Regions from separate parts of the Mesorhizobium sp. WSM4887 genome, predicted to be linked through region 2. Evidence: predicted binding sites of a transcription regulator. Region 2 holds the regulator's gene; each other region holds the start of a gene.

Region 1 (5,101 bases), 360 kb from region 2:
CCCTCCACGATGAAGATCTCGGCGCCGGCCGCGGCGTTCTGCGTGCAGTCGGCGAGCTTGCCCGGCAGGCGCAGCTTGCGTACCGCGCTCTTGCGCGACACTTCCTTTTCCTGGCGCCGGCGCACACGCTCGTCGGCGCGCGCGATCACCCATTCGAGAAGCTTCGAGGCTTCCTGCGGGTTGTCGGCCAGCCAGTGGTCGAACGGGTCGCGGATGGCGGTTTCGACGATGCGCATCGCCTCGATGGTGGCCAGCCTGTCCTTGGTCTGGCCGACGAATTCCGGCTCTCGGATGAATACCGACAGCATGCCGGCGGCCGAGATCATGACGTCCTCGGTCGTGATGATCGAGGCGCGCTTGTTGCCGATGAGGTCGGCATAAGCGCGAAGCCCGCGCGTCAGCACGTTGCGGAAGCCCGCCTCATGGGTGCCGCCCTCGGGAGTGGGAATCGTATTGCAGTAGGAGTTGAGGAAGCCGTCGCCGCCGAACCAGGTCACCGCCCATTCCAGCGAGCCGTGGCCGCCCTGCTTGTCGCTTTTGCCCGCGAAGACTTCGCGCGTGACCTGGAATTCGTCGCCGAGGGTGGCCTTGAGGTAGTCTTTGAGGCCGCCCGGGAAATGGAACTCGGCTTTGGCCGGAGTTTGATCCTTTTCCTTGATCAGCGAGGGATCGCAGGTCCAGCGGATCTCGACGCCGCCGAACAGATAGGCCTTCGAGCGCGTCATGCGGTAGAGCCGGGCCGGCTCGAAGGCGGCGCCCTTGCCGAAGATCTGCTCGTCGGGATGGAAGCGGGTCCTGGTGCCGCGGCGGTTGTGCACCTCGCCGAGGTGCTCCAGCCCGCTCACCGGAACGCCGCGCGAGAAGCGCTGGCGATAGAGCTGGCGCCCGCGCGCGACCTCGACCTCGAGGTGATCGGACAGCGCGTTGACGACGGATACGCCGACGCCGTGCAGACCGCCGGAGGTCTCATAGACCTTGGAGTCGAACTTGCCGCCCGAATGCAGCGTCGTCATGATGACTTCGAGCGCCGGCTTCTTGAACTTCGGATGCGGGTCGATCGGAATGCCGCGGCCATTGTCGGTGACGGTAAGAAATCCGTCCGCCGAAAGCTCGACGTCGATGAAGGTCGCGTGGCCGGCCACCGCCTCGTCCATCGAATTGTCGATCACCTCGGCGAAGAGATGATGCATCGCCTTGTCGTCGGTGCCGCCGATATACATGCCTGGGCGCCGCCGCACCGGCTCCAGCCCCTCCAGAACCTCGATGTCGGCGGCGCTGTAGCTCTCGCTGCCGTCGCGGGCGGCGGCCGAGCGCTTCGCGGCCTGCACCAGCGGATCGGCCGGCCGCGAGGGCGCGCGTACTTGCTGGGGCTGCTTTTCCGGGTTGCCGAAAAGATCGCTGGTGTCGTCCATGCTAGCCATTAAGTCCGGTACTGCGAATCACTCCTCGATACTGCCACGCTTTTGGCGGGCGAACGAGTTCCTGTTCCGTTCAGGGATCAAACTGTCTCTTATTCCAAAACCATTCGATAACCAAGCCGCTGGAAATAGGGCGGGCTCCACCCTTCGGATTCCTGATTCTTTAACATTAACGCCTAGCGTGAGCCTCAACGACAAAAGACCACGGGGCGTCAGGGGTTTCGTTGTGAAGGGCAGGGCCATAACCATGATCGGCATCGCAGCCGTTTTCGGCGCGATCTCGATCTTTGCCGCGGACTTCTGGGTCAAAAGCCAGGCGAGGGCCCAGTCCGAGCAGAAGACGGCATCGATCGTGGTGCCGCACGAGGCCAAAGTCGAATTCAAGACCATCGTTGTGGCGAATGCGCCGCTGCGCTACGGCATGCAGCTCGACCGGTCGCAACTCACCGAAATTCCGTGGCCGCAGGATTCTCTGCCGCAAGGCGCCTTCCCGACCGTCGACAAGCTGCTGGCCGAAGGCAGCCGCGTCGTGCTGTCGCCGATCGAGGTCAACGAGCCGGTGCTGCTCGCCAAGCTGTCGGGACCGAATGGCCGCGCCACACTTTCCAACATGCTGTCGCCGGGCATGCGGGCCGTCACCATCCGCACCGACGAGATCGCCGGCGTCGGCGGCTTCATCACGCCGGGCGACCGGGTCGACGTCGTGCTGACGCGCGATGCCGGCGAAATCCAGGAAGTGTCCAAGAACGCGCAAGGGGCAGCCGGCTCGACGGTCACGTCCGAAATCGTCGTCTCCGACGCCAAGGTGCTTTCGGTCGGGCAGGGCGCGGACGCGCGCAAGACCGAGCCGCAGGTCGCCAATTCCGTCACCCTCGAGGTCACGAACGAAGGGGCGCAGAAGGTAGCGCTCGCCCGCACCGTCGGCTCCTTGTCGCTGTCTTTGCGGTCCGCCGCCGATGCCAGCGCCAGCGGCAACGGGCTTACCACCATCTCTTCCTTCGGCGGTTCGGTTGCCGCGAGCGCCGAGGCAAGCGCCGCCTCGCTGGTCAAGGCGGTGGCGAAGGAGCCGGAGGAGCCAAAATTCAAGACGGTGATCGTGTCCCGTGGCACGAAGGTGGAGGAATACAAGGTTCCCTCCAAGCCCGCCGAGGGAGACGTCGTTCCTTCCAAGGAACAAGAACAATAGCCGGTGGGGACCGGCGGGAACGGGACAATGCATGTGTTGAACAAAGAACGGACGACGAGAGGGCTGCGCCTTCTGCGTGCAATGGCGGCGGGCGCCTTTCTGGCAGCCGCCGGAATGCTGGCCTTTGGGGCGCCGGCCCAGGCCAACAACGACGTCGTATACGTCTCGGCGACCAAGAACGCCTCGATCAAAGTCGCCAAGGGCAAGCCCAAGACGATCATGACGAACGCGGCCTTCTATCAGATCGTCATCGGCGATCCGGAGATCGCCAACGTCAATCCGCTGACCGACAAGTCCTTCTATGTGTTGGGCAACAATCTCGGCACCACCGGCATCGCGCTGTTCGATCAGAACAAGCAGCTCGTCGGCACCATCGACATCGAGGTGACGCTGGACACCGACCAACTCGCGAACACCATCCGCGCCAGCGTGCCGGATGCCAAGATCAAGGTCGGTTCGGCCAACGGCCGCGTGGTGCTTTCGGGCGAGGCGGAAGACGCGGTCGCGGCCGACAAGGCGAGCAAGATCGCGTCGCGCTTCTCCGGCAATGAGGAAGTGATCAACTCGGTCAACATCTCGTCCTCGCAGCAGGTTCAGCTCAATGTCCGTTTCGTCGAGATCAACCGGCAGGCGGGACAGGATCTCGGCGCCAAATACGGGGCCAATTTTGCCTTCGGCGTCGGCGGTCGCGACGTCATCATCGACCCGGGCACCGTGCCAACCGCCGGGACCGGCGAGATCATCGGCCGGTTGCTTTCCAACGGGGTTTCGATCGACATCGCCATCAAGGCGCTGGAAGAGCGCGGTCTCGCCCGGCGGCTGGCCGAGCCCAACCTGATCGCCCGCTCGGGCCAGACCGCGAGCTTCCTTGCCGGCGGCGAGTTCCCGATCCCGGTGTCCGAGGACAACGGCAAGATCAGCGTCAGCTACAAGAAATACGGCGTCGGTCTGGATTTCACGCCGACCGTGCTCAAGGGTGGACTGGTCAGCCTCGATATCGCGCCGGAAGTTTCGTCGATCGATCCCTCCGCGTCGATCGAAGTCAGCAGCGGCATTTCCATTCCTGCCTTCATCGTGCGTCGCGCCAAGACGTCGGTCGACTTGAAAAACGGCCAGAGCTTCATGATCGCGGGCCTTCTGCAGTCGCAGAACGACATCACCACCTCGCGCCTGCCGGGGCTCGGCAAGCTGCCGGTTCTCGGTCCGCTGTTCTCCTCGAAATCCTATCAGCGGCGCGAGACCGATCTGGTGATCATCGTCACGCCCTACCTGGTCAAACCGGTTGACCCGTCGAAGAAGATGGTCGAGCCCACCGACGGAACGCGGCCGCCAAGCAATGCCGACTACTTCCTGAACAACACCGAGGAAGTCGACGCTTCCGCTCCCAAGCGCCCCTTGGCGCTGGCCGACGGCAGCGGGGCCCGTCCGGTGGCGGCGACCACGTCGGGCCATTTCCTCGATCTGCCGAAGGACTGAAGCCATGCGTCTGGCTCCTTGCATCGCTCTGCTGCTCGCCGGCGCGCTCTCCGGCTGCACCAGCGACGACTATGTGCGCACCGAAGGCGTATCTCCGGCCGCCGGCAACGCCCAGGCGTCCAACACGGCCATGCAGATGGTCGATCCCTGGCAGTACGGCGTCCAGAACACCAGGCTTCTGGTGCCGGCTCCGAGCACGAACTCCACGGCCACTGCCGCGGGCGCGAAGGGCGGCGCGGCGTCGGCTTCAACGACATCGGTATCAACGACAGCAGACTGATGAGCTGACGACCATGGCATCGGGCACCAAGACCAAGAAGATCCTGCTCGTTTCGACCGATCGGGCGTTTTCGCAGGACACGCGGACGGCTTTCGCTGCATCCGAGGTCATCGAGCTTCTGACGGTCGAGAAAAGCGTCAACGAACTGCGCGGCGAGGTCCAGGAGACCGATTTCGGCGCCGTCATCGTCGACATGGACGCGGCCAGGCTTGAAGAGATCGAGTCGCTGCGGCGCATCATGCGCAGGATCGAAGGCCGCGTCCCGGTGGTCGTCGTCACGCAGGAATTCAATGCGGCGGCGGTGCGCATCCTGGTTCAGCTCCAAGTCGCCGACTTCCTGGTGAAGCCGATCACCACCGCCGATCTGGTGCGTTCCGTCATTCGCGCGCTGCAGGGGCCGGGGCGGGAGGAAAACTCCGAATCGCAAATCTACACCTTCATGCCGGCCGCCGGTGGTGTCGGCACCACCACGCTTGCCCTGCAGACCGCCTTCCAGCTGCACCATTCGGTGACGCGCGGCGCCTCGACCTGCGTGGTCGACCTCAATTTCCAGCAAGGCGCCTGCGCCGAATATCTCGACCTCGAACCGCGCTTCGACATCACCGAAATCGAGAACCAGCCCGAACGTCTCGACCGGCAGCTGCTGGACGTCATGCTGTCCAAGCATGCAAGCGGGCTCTGCGTGCTGGCGGCGCCGACGCGCCCTTCGGAAATGCGCTCGTTCAAGACCGATGTCGTGGT
Region 2 (5,101 bases):
TCGCGCCACTGGCCATTGTAGCGCGGCGGCAGCCCCTTGGCCCGCGCCGCCTCGCGCATCGCCTCCAGCTCGGCAGGCGTTTCATAGCTGTAATAAGCCTTGCCCAGCCGTACGAGCCCCTCTGCCACCTCACGGTGGCGCGGCGCGCGCTCGAACTGCGACACGGCCTCGCCGTCCCATGAGAGGCCGAGCCAGGTCAGCCCGTCCAGGATAGCGGCCGTCGCCGCTTCGGTGGAGCGCTCGCGGTCGGTGTCCTCGATGCGCAGCAGCATCGTGCCGCCGGTGTGCCTGGCGTAGAGCCAGTTGAACAGCGCCGTGCGCGCCCCGCCGATGTGCAAATAGCCGGTGGGCGAGGGGGCAAAGCGGGTGACGACCTTGTCGGACATGGAACTCTCGGAAGAAGCTCTGAAGCGGGCATGATTGCGCGGACTTTCGCGCGGTGGGCGTTCATGTAGCATAGGAGGTCTGGGGCGCAAGGGGCAGACCCGATGGCTGGACGTGGCCGGGGTGCGGAGGAGGGCGAGGAGACGGCGGCTGGCGTGAGCGAGCGCCTGCTGTTTGCCGACACAATACCTGCAGAGGCAGTACCGGTTTTGGTTCCCGTACCGCGTCCGGCCACCGAGATTTTGCCGCCGGACGGCGATGCTTCGCTACAAGCTCCTCCGCCGGCGGCCATCGACTTAATCCGCAGGCGGTTCCGCCGTGCCTCGTTTTCCGTGTTTCGCCGGGGTGTGGCCGAGGCAGCCTCAACCGAGCTCGACCGCGGCATCGGCTTCCTGCTGGTGCCGGTGTTCCTGGCCGCCGGCGTGATACTCTATTATTCCTTGAGCGCCGAGCCGGATCTTTACAGACCGCTGGCGGCGGTGGCGCTGATGGCTCTATGCGCGGCGGTTTCGCGCCCCTGGCTGAAGACACACCTGGTCTTTATGGCGGCGCTGTTTTGCGCGCTGGGCTTCGTCGCCGCGAAGGTCGAGACCTGGCGCGCCGCTACACCGATGCTCGGCTCCGAAATCCAGACGCGGCTGACAGGCCGCGTCGTCATCGCCGAGGAAATGGCCAATGGCCGCGTCAGGCTGACCATCGATCTCGTCTCGACCGCGCATCCAAAGCTGCGCTACGCACCGGATCGCGTCAGGGTCTCGGCACGCAGGATCCCGGCCGGCATGAAGGCCGGATCGCTGGTGACGGGTTACGCGCGGCTCCTGCCGCCGACAGGGCCGGTCCGTCCGGAAAGTTATGATTTTTCCTTCGACAGCTATTTTTCCGGCATCGGCGGCAGCGGATTTTTCCTCGGCGACCCGAAACTCATTCCGCCAACCGACCCGATCGGCCAGACGAGCATCGCCTCGGCCATCGAGAACGCGCGCGAAAATATTGCCGACCACATCAGAAGCACCGTCGGCGGACCCGAAGGCGAGATTGCCGCCGCACTGATCGTCGGCGTGCGCGCCGGCATTCCCGAGGACATCAACGAGGCGATGCGGCGGACCGGCATCTATCACATCATCTCGATTTCGGGCCTGCACATGGCGCTGGTCGCCGGCACGGTCATGCTTCTGCTGCGCGGCGCCTTTGCGCTGTTCCCGGATTTTTCGTCACGCCGGCCGGTGAAGAAATATGCCGCGGCAATCGCGCTTATGTCGATCGCCGCCTACCTCGTCATCTCCGGCGTGGTGGTCGCCGCCGAGCGAAGCTTCATCATGCTGGCCGTCATGCTGATCGCCGTGCTTTTCGACCGCGCCGCGCTGACGATGCGCAACTTGGCGATCTCGGCCATCGCCGTCATCCTGGTGTCGCCGCATGAAGTGGTTGGCCCGAGCTTTCAGATGTCGTTCGCGGCAACCGCCGCCCTTGTCGGCGCCTATGCCGGCTGGTCCGACTACCGCGCCGGCAAGGTGAGAGCGCCGCCGGCAAAGCGTTCGTTCCTGCGGTTCATGTCGCACAAACTGGCAGTCGGAGCAGGTGGCGCCGCGATGACGTCGATCATTGCCGGAAGTGCCACGGCGCTGTTTGCCATCTGGCATTTCCAGCGCGTCTCGCCGCTTAGCCTGCTGGCCAATCTCGCGATCATGCCGATCGTCACGATCGTGATGTTTCTCGCCGTCGCCAGCGCGGTCATGATGCCGTTCGGCTTCGACGGGCCCTTCCTCTATTTGATGGGCAAGGGCCTGGCGGCGATGATCGCGATCTCGGCGTGGATTTCGGAGTGGTCGCCGGTCGATGCCGTGGGCCTGATCTCGATCCATTCGGTGCTGCTGGCGACGATCGCGCTCGTCATCGCCACGATGGCGACTACGTGGCTCAGGCTGGCCGCGATTCCTTTCGCTGCCGCGGCCGTCATGATGATCCCGCAGGTGCGCACGCCCGACCTGCTGATCTCGGAGGACGCGCATCTGGTGGCGATGCCGATCGGCGGCGGCGAACTCGCCATCAATCGTGCCCGCTCGAACGAGTTCACCACCGATAACTGGAAACGCGCGCTCAAGGCCGAAACGATCGTGCCGCCGGAGACATTCGCCAAGGGCACGCTGGACATAGCCGATCCCGTCGACCTGCCGCCTGGATCGCCCTTTTACTGCACGGGCGATCTCTGCATTGGCCGGCATCCATCAGGCGCGATCGTCGCGCTCGCCGAAAAACGCGAAGCTGCCCGGCCTGCCTGCGACTTCGCAGACCTCATCGTCATCAACGACGCCACGGCCTACAATCCCTGCCGCGATCCGCGTGTCCTCGTTGTCACCAAGCGGCAGCTCGCGCGCGACGGCAGTGCCGCCGTCTTCTTCGATCCGCAATCGGCGACGGCGCGAGCAACCATTCAATACGCCGTCGAAAAACCGTACCGCCCTTGGCACGAACAGCGGCGCTACTCGCGTGAGGCGAGGGGGTTGGCGCCTTACAAGAAGCCCGAGAAGCCGAAAGCCAAGCCGCAGCCCCTCAGTAGCGGCGGATGAGCCCGACGAGCTTGCCCTGAACCTTGACGCGATCGGGACCGAAGATGCGCGTCTCATAGGCCGGATTGGCAGCCTCGAGCGCGATGGAGGCGCCCTTGCGGCGGAAGCGCTTCAGCGTCGCCTCCTCGTCATCGACCAGCGCCACGACGATCTCCCCGGGGCTCGCAGTGCTGGCGTTGCGGATGATGACCGTGTCGCCGTCGAAGATGCCGGCCTCGATCATCGAATCGCCTTTGACCTCGAGCGCGTAGTGCTCGCCGCCCGCGATCATGTCCGGCGGCACTGTGATCGAATGCGTCTGGTGCTGGATGGCGTCGATCGGCACGCCGGCGGCAATGCGACCCATCACCGGGATGGAGACGGCTGAAACGGCGTCGTCGTCATTGCTGGGCGTCGGCGTGCGGGCGGGCGCCGCGGGTTTGATCTGGCGGCCGAGATTGCCTTGGCCGCCCTGGATGACGCTCGGCGAGAATTTCTTCGCCGCATTGAGGCCGGGCGCGATCGAGTCAGGTAGGCGCAGCACTTCAAGAGCACGCGCCCGGTTCGGAAGCCGGCGAATGAAACCGCGCTCCTCCAGCGCCGTGATCAGGCGGTGGATGCCCGATTTCGAGGCAAGGTCGAGCGCTTCCTTCATCTCATCGAAAGACGGCGGAATGCCGCTTTCCTTGAGCCGTTCATGGATGAACATCAGCAGTTCATGTTGTTTGCGCGTCAGCATGGCGGCCCCCATGGGTTCTGAAACCAGAATCAGAAAAACAAACCCAGAACAAACACTATCTGTTCCAGTTGTGTTCCGCAACCGTTTAAAGTTTAGTGAATGTGTTGACGTTTTGTTCAGCGTAACATCAGAACGGTGCATTCCTCGCCGGCTTCAGCCGCCGGTGCGAAGGGTTGGCGCACGATCAGGCCATTGGCATCGGCGAGCATCCTCAACATCGAGGAATCCTGGATGCCGAACGGTGTTGCGATCAACCCCCCCGCATCTTCGCGGACCACGGCGCGGACATAGTCCTGCCTGAGATCGTTGGCGTGCATTGCGACGCCTAACCGGGCCGTGCGGATTTCCTGACGGCAGGACCGGCCGCCCAGCCGCGCCAGAAGCGGCTTCAGGAACAGCTGCGAGCAGACCAGGCTTGCGACCGGATTGCCGGGCAGGCCGATGCAGCGAATGTCGCCGAGCCGGCCAAACATCAGCGGCTTGCCGGGACGCATGGCGATCTTCCAGAAGTCGAGCTGCATGCCTTCGCCGGTCAGCACGTCATGGATCAAGTCGTGGTCGCCGACGGAGGCGCCGCCAAGCGTGACGATGACGTCGGCGCCGGCCTTGACCGCCTTCTTGACCAGGGCCGCGATCGCGTCCTTGCGGTCGGCGGCAATGCCGAGGTCGAGCGCGCGCGCGCCGACCGACTGGGCCGTAGCTGTGACGCCACAGGTATTCGACGAGATGATCTGGTCGGGGCCGAGCGCGCTGCCCGGCGGCAGCAATTCATCGCCGGTGGCGATGATGGCGAGCAGCGGCTGCCGCACCACGTTGAGACTCGGATGGTTGGCCGATGCCGCCAGCGAAAGCGCCGCCGGATCGAGCTGGCGGCCTTTTTCGAGGAGCAGGTCGCCCTCGCAGAAGTCGAGGCCGCGGCGACGGACGTTTCGTCCCTCCACGGTCGGCTCGGTCACTTCGATGCCGCCGCCGCCGAGATCGCGGACATTCTCCTGGATAACGATGGTATCGGCGCCTTCGGGGAGCGGCGCGCCGGTGAAGATGCGCACGGCCTCGCCCTTGCCGACAGAGCCGGTGAAGCCACGCCCGGCGGGCGCCATGCCGATCACGGAGAGCCGCGCCGGCGCCGAGGCTACGTCGGCGGCCCGCACGGCATAGCCGTCCATCGCCGACGCATTGAAGGGCGGCTGGGTGCGCAGAGCCACCACGGGGTCGGCCAGCACCCGGCCGGACGCGTCGGCCAGCGGCACGCTTTCGCCTGGCAGCGCGGTCGCGCCGTCCAACAGGCGTTGGAGCGCCTCGGCGACCGGAAGCAAAGCCATGCTAAGGACCTACCTTGTAGTCGCCCGACTTGCCGCCGGTTTTCTCGACCAGCCTGATGCCGGAAATCGCCATGGCGCGGTCCGCTGCCTTGGCCATGTCGTAGATGGTG
Region 3 (5,101 bases), on a different contig from region 2:
GGCGCGCTCGACGCCTGGTTAACCACATTCCCATTGAAGCCAATATATTAGGACTTCGTTTGCGCTCGCGCTCCACAATAGGCCAGTTGTAGTGGGAGCAATGCCATGCGCATCGATTTGTCCCCCACCAGTTGGGGCAGGGTCGCGCTGGTCACCGTTGCCGGCACGGCATTCTTCATTGCCGCGGCCTTTTTCGTCGATTCCTTCAACTTCCCCTCGTTGTCACCCGAAGCGCTGCTCTGGGCCAAGCTCACCGACCTGTTCCTGCCGCTCATCCTTGGCGGCTCCTTCCTGTTCTTCCTGATGTGGAAGATGCGCCAGCTGGCCATCGCCCAGAAGGAGCTCAGCATCATTGCCGCGACCGACAGCCTGACGGCGGTCTTCAACCGCGGCGCTTTCTCGATGCTGGTCGAGGCCTATCTCGACAAGGCTCGCAGCCATGCGGTCGCCGAAGCCGGCGCGCTGCTGATCGTCGATGCCGACCATTTCAAGTCGATCAACGACCGGCTCGGCCACGAGTGCGGCGACCAGGCGCTGAAGCTGATCGCGAGCACGATCCGGAGCCAGCTCCACGGCGCCGACATCGTCGGACGCATCGGCGGCGAGGAATTCGCGGTCTTCCTTCCGGGCGCCGACGCGACGCGCTCCTTCCTGGTCGCCGAGTCGATCAGACTGCGTATCCGCGAGGCCGAGTTCGCGCCGGGCGGGCAGCCGTGCCCGCTTTCGGTCAGCATCGGCGGCGTCGCGTTCAGCGGGCCCACCACCTATCACCACATGTTTCGGGTCGCGGACAGGCATCTTTACAAGGCGAAGTCGAACGGACGCGACCAGGTGAGCTTCGAAAGCCCGCGCAGCAGGCTATCCGGCGAGGCCGCCGGCACCTTCCACTGAACGAACCCGCGCAGCAGGGAACGGAGCGCCCTCACCAGCGGTGGGGCTGAGTAGGAGTGTCGTCCCGCCTTTGGGTAGGCGTTTATTTCCACATGCCGCGCATGCGCGCGCCGAGATCGACCTTGACGCCCGGCTTTTGGCGCGGGTCGTCCGTGATCGCCGCGCTCGCCCAGGATGACTGTTCGAAAGCCGAAAGCATCGAGGCCGGGATGAAGCGGGTGCGCGAGGCATAGACGTGACGATCGCCGCGCGCCGGCTGGTTGTGCGGATAAAAGCGCTGCGGCACCACCAGGTGCAGGCTGTCCTTGGCGCGCGTCATCGCCACATAGAGCAGCCGCCGCTCCTCCTCGATATCCTCCTTGGTACCGACGCCGAGATCGGCCGGGATGCAGCCGTCGACCGTGTTGAGCACGAAGACGTTCTTCCACTCCTGGCCCTTGGCCGAATGGATCGTGGACAGGATCAGGTAATCCTCGTCGCGATGCGGCGGGCCGGCCTGGTCGCTGGTGGCGTCGGGCGGGTCGAGCGTCAGCTCGGTCAGGAAACGCTCGCGCGAGGGATAGCCCGACGCGATCTGCTCGAGCTGCAACAGGTCGGCCCGGCGCGTGATCGCGTCCTCGTGGATACGCTCCAGATGCGGCTCGTACCAGAGCCTGATCCGCTCGAGGTCGGCCGGCCATTTGGCGCCGGCGCGCAGCCCGCTGTAGATGTCGAGGAAGACCGGCCAGTCTTCGGCCGCGCGCTGCGGCGGCCGGAAGCGGGCAAGGCCGAGCGTCTCGTCGAGCGACGTCGCCATCGCCTCGACGATCTGTGAGGCGGCCGAAGGCCCGATGCCGGGCATCAACTGCAGCACCCGGAAGCCGGCGACCCTGTCGCGCGGGTTCTCGGCAAAGCGCAGCATCGCCAGCATGTCTTTCACATGCGCGGCATCGAGGAATTTCAGCCCGCCGAATTTGACGAAGGGGATGTTGCGCCGCGTGAGCTCCACCTCCAGCGGCCCGCTGTGATGCGAGGCGCGGAACAGCACGGCTTGCGCCTTGAGCGCCGTGCCGGCCTCGCGCTCGGCAAGGATCACCTGGCAGACATAATTGGCCTGCTCAGCCTCGTCGCGCACGCTTACCAGTTGCGGCTTGTGCGACGACCGGCGTTCGGTCCAGAGATTCTTGGTGAAACGCTCGCTTGCCTCGCCGATTACTTTGTTGGCGGCGGCCAGGATCGGCTCGGTCGAGCGGTAATTGCGCTCCAGCATGACGATCTCGGCGCCTTGCGCGAACTGTTTTGGGAAATCGAGAATGTTGCGCACTTCCGCGGCCCGGAAGGAATATATCGACTGTGCGTCATCGCCCACCACGGTCAAGCCCGCGCCGTCCGGCTTCAGCGCCAACAGAATAGAGGCCTGCAGCCGGTTGGTGTCCTGGTATTCGTCGACCAGCACGTGGTCGAAGCGTGAGCCAAGGTGAGCGGCGATCTCCGGCTCGGCCGCCATCTGCGCCCAGTAGAGCAAAAGGTCGTCGTAATCGAGCACGTTCTGCGCCTGCTTGGCCTCGACATAAGCCGCGAACAGCTCCTTCAGCTGTTCCGCCCATCCTGAGCACCAGGGAAAGGCCGAGCCCAGCACCTCGCCGAGCGGCGCCTGGGCGTTCACCGCCCGCGAATAGATCTGCAGGCAGGTGGCTTTGGTCGGAAAACGGCTTTCGGTCTTGGAAAAACCGAGCTCGTGCCGGGCAAGGTTCATCAGGTCGGCCGAATCCTCGCGATCGTGGATGGTGAAAGCCGGATCGAGGCCGATCTGCTCGGCATAGTCGCGCAAGAGTCTGGCGCCGATACCGTGGAAAGTACCGGCCCAGGATAGCGCATCGGCGATGATCGCGGCATCGCGGCCCAGCACCTCGCCGGCGATGCGCTCGACGCGCTTCGCCATTTCAGCCGCGGCGCGGCGCGAAAAGGTCATCAAAAGGATGCGGCGCGGATCGGCGCCCTTGACGATGAGGTGCGCCACGCGATGCGCCAGCGTGCTGGTCTTGCCGGAGCCGGCCCCGGCGATCACCAGCAGCGGCGCGGCCACCTTGCCGTCGCCATGAACCACCGCCAGCCGCTGCTCGTCGTTCAGCCGGGCAAGATAGGCAGGAGTTTCGAAGGACGAATCACGGGCGGCGATGTTCATCGCCCATCAAGCATCGTTTCCGCTTTGTTCGCAATACAGCTAATCTCGCCCAAAGGCGGCCAAGTGGGGGGCGATGCCCGGCAGGGCAGAGGGGACGCTGTACGCGCCGGCATATGCTGGATAGGCGGGCCATCTTCCCAACAAGCGCGAGAACGGCCGATCTACCTTTTCGGCTCGACGCCCATCGCCGCCGACTGGCGCCGCAGCGACCGCCGATCGTCCGGCGGCGCGAGATCGCCGGACGCCTCCTCGATGATCCTCATCGTGACGCGATAGGCCGTGTAGCCGAACAGGCCGACGAGCAGCAGACGGATCATGACATCTCCTCGTGAGTTAACGAGGTTCAACCGGAGACAGGCGCGTTGGTTCCCGCCGGACGGCGCAACCAAACCGCCGCCGCCTCGTTTGCTTCGAAGAAAGGGGCGAACGAGAGGAGGTCGTCATGAAGAAACTTCCTGTGCTGCTGGCTCTCGCGGCAGGGCTCGGGCTCGCCGCCTGCGACAACAGCGTGCAGCCCACCAAGGCGCCAAGCGACACCGTCGACAAAAACCCGCAGGTCGACAAGAACCCGGTGCCGCAATCGACCACCGGCGGCGACCAGCCCGGCACGCCGCCGAAGCAATGAGAGCGGACGATGTTGTCGGGAGACGAAGCGGCGGCGCCGCAGAAGAAGGCCGGCGCTGCTTGGGAGGAAGCTGGAAAGCGCCGGCCAAGCGGGAAAATCAGGCCCGCCGCAGGATCAAAGATAGCTGAGTCTCTCCGCCGCGTCATGGGGCGATCGCGCTAGCCGGCTACAGGTATCCGTCCAAACGCTTTGTCGGCCTTCAAAGATCGGAGAATCTCAGGGGTGTGTTTGCGTCGCTTGCGCCGCCGCGTCACGCCATCGCGGCGCGCGCCAGCGGCACGTTGGCGATCTCCAGGTCCAACTGGCGCTGCGTCAGCGCCGCTTCGGCCATGATCCACTGCTTGAACAGCTCCACCTTGCGGGCGCCGAGCGCCTTGATGGGGCTGACGAAATACCAGCCGGCGGTGTTGGGATGGTGGACCGCGAAGGGGGCGACCAGCCGCTCGGCTCGGATGTCGCTTGCCATATAGGCGCGGTTGGCAACGGCAAAGCCCATGCCGGCATTGGCCGCCTCGTAGGACATCATGCAGGAATCGAAATAGATGCTCTTGGTCTCGCCAAGCACGAAACTCGCGCCGGCAAAAGCCAGCCACGACTGCCAGTTCTGGGTGCAGGTGTCGGAGTGGAGCAGGGTGAAGTGCCTGAGGTCCTCCGGCGTCACCTTGGACAGCGGCTTATCGCCCAGCACCTCGCGGAACAGCTTGCGGCTGCACACCGGCGTCAGGTCCTCCTTGAACAGCAGCGCGGAGTTGAGGCCGGGGAAATTGCCGTCGCCGTAGCGGATCTCGAGATCGTATTCGGAGGTCGCGAATTCATGCGTGGCATAGGAAGTCGAGACCCGCATTTCGATATCCGGATACTGCCGCTGGAAGGTGGCAAGCCGCGGAAACAGCCAGCGCGCCGCGAAGGTCGGCAAAACGCAGATCTTCAGCACATGCGCCTGGGATTGGCCGGTCGCCTCCATGCTGGCAGCCACGATCCGCTCCAGCGCCTCGCGCACGCGCGCCACGTAGGTCTCGCCTTCCGGCGTCAGCGACACCGCATTGCCGCCGCGCTGGAAGATCTTGAAGCGCAGCTGGTCCTCCAGGCTCTTCACCCGCTGGCTGACGGCGGAGGCGGTAATGAACTGCTCTTCGCCCGCGCGCGTGAAGTTGCGGTGCCTGGCGGCGCTCTCCACGATTTTCAGCGAGTTTAAGTTGACCTGGCTGAGCAGACGCACGGGGTTCGACCTTTAGCTATGCTTAAAGTAGCACCAGCATTCCTAAATTTACAGGGGAGGGTGCTCAATCGACTGTTTACCAAGTGTTGCACCGACCTTGGAGAAGTAGAATGAACGCCCATACAATCCCCGAACTGCGCTATGCGATGAGCCGTGAAGCCATCATCGGTCATGATACGGCGTGGAAAGTGTCGAGCTTCGG

What was found. Region 2 encodes LexA, which represses DNA repair genes until DNA is damaged. Its sites were predicted from a motif close to TGTTCNNNNTGTGTTCNG; they were not measured.
Region 1: a site for LexA is predicted at 1,478-1,495, ahead of parE (DNA topoisomerase IV subunit B). Genes of this name have one in related genera too.
Region 3: a site for LexA is predicted at 3,070-3,087, ahead of P9230_RS31530 (ATP-dependent helicase). Genes of this name have one in related genera too.

What each region holds. Positions count from the first base shown of each region.
Region 1 covers NZ_JARTVP010000001.1:443,487-448,587, reverse strand. Annotated here, with positions in the region: gene parE (DNA topoisomerase IV subunit B) at 1-1,412, opposite strand, end outside; gene cpaB (Flp pilus assembly protein CpaB) at 1,666-2,604, shown strand; gene P9230_RS02170 (type II and III secretion system protein family protein) at 2,686-4,080, shown strand; gene P9230_RS02165 (hypothetical protein) at 4,085-4,360, shown strand; gene P9230_RS02160 (response regulator/pilus assembly protein) at 4,374-5,101, shown strand, end outside.
Region 2 covers NZ_JARTVP010000001.1:88,471-93,571, reverse strand. Annotated here, with positions in the region: gene gltX (glutamate--tRNA ligase) at 1-386, opposite strand, end outside; gene P9230_RS00400 (ComEC/Rec2 family competence protein) at 489-2,951, shown strand; gene lexA (transcriptional repressor LexA) at 2,935-3,669, opposite strand; gene glp (gephyrin-like molybdotransferase Glp) at 3,786-4,991, opposite strand; gene moaC (cyclic pyranopterin monophosphate synthase MoaC) at 4,993-5,101, opposite strand, start outside.
Region 3 covers NZ_JARTVP010000023.1:3,172-8,272, reverse strand. Annotated here, with positions in the region: gene P9230_RS31535 (GGDEF domain-containing protein) at 106-891, shown strand; gene P9230_RS31530 (ATP-dependent helicase) at 974-3,055, opposite strand; gene P9230_RS31525 (hypothetical protein) at 3,217-3,372, opposite strand; gene P9230_RS31520 (hypothetical protein) at 3,498-3,680, shown strand; gene P9230_RS31515 (LysR substrate-binding domain-containing protein) at 3,931-4,899, opposite strand; gene P9230_RS31510 (hypothetical protein) at 5,010-5,101, shown strand, end outside.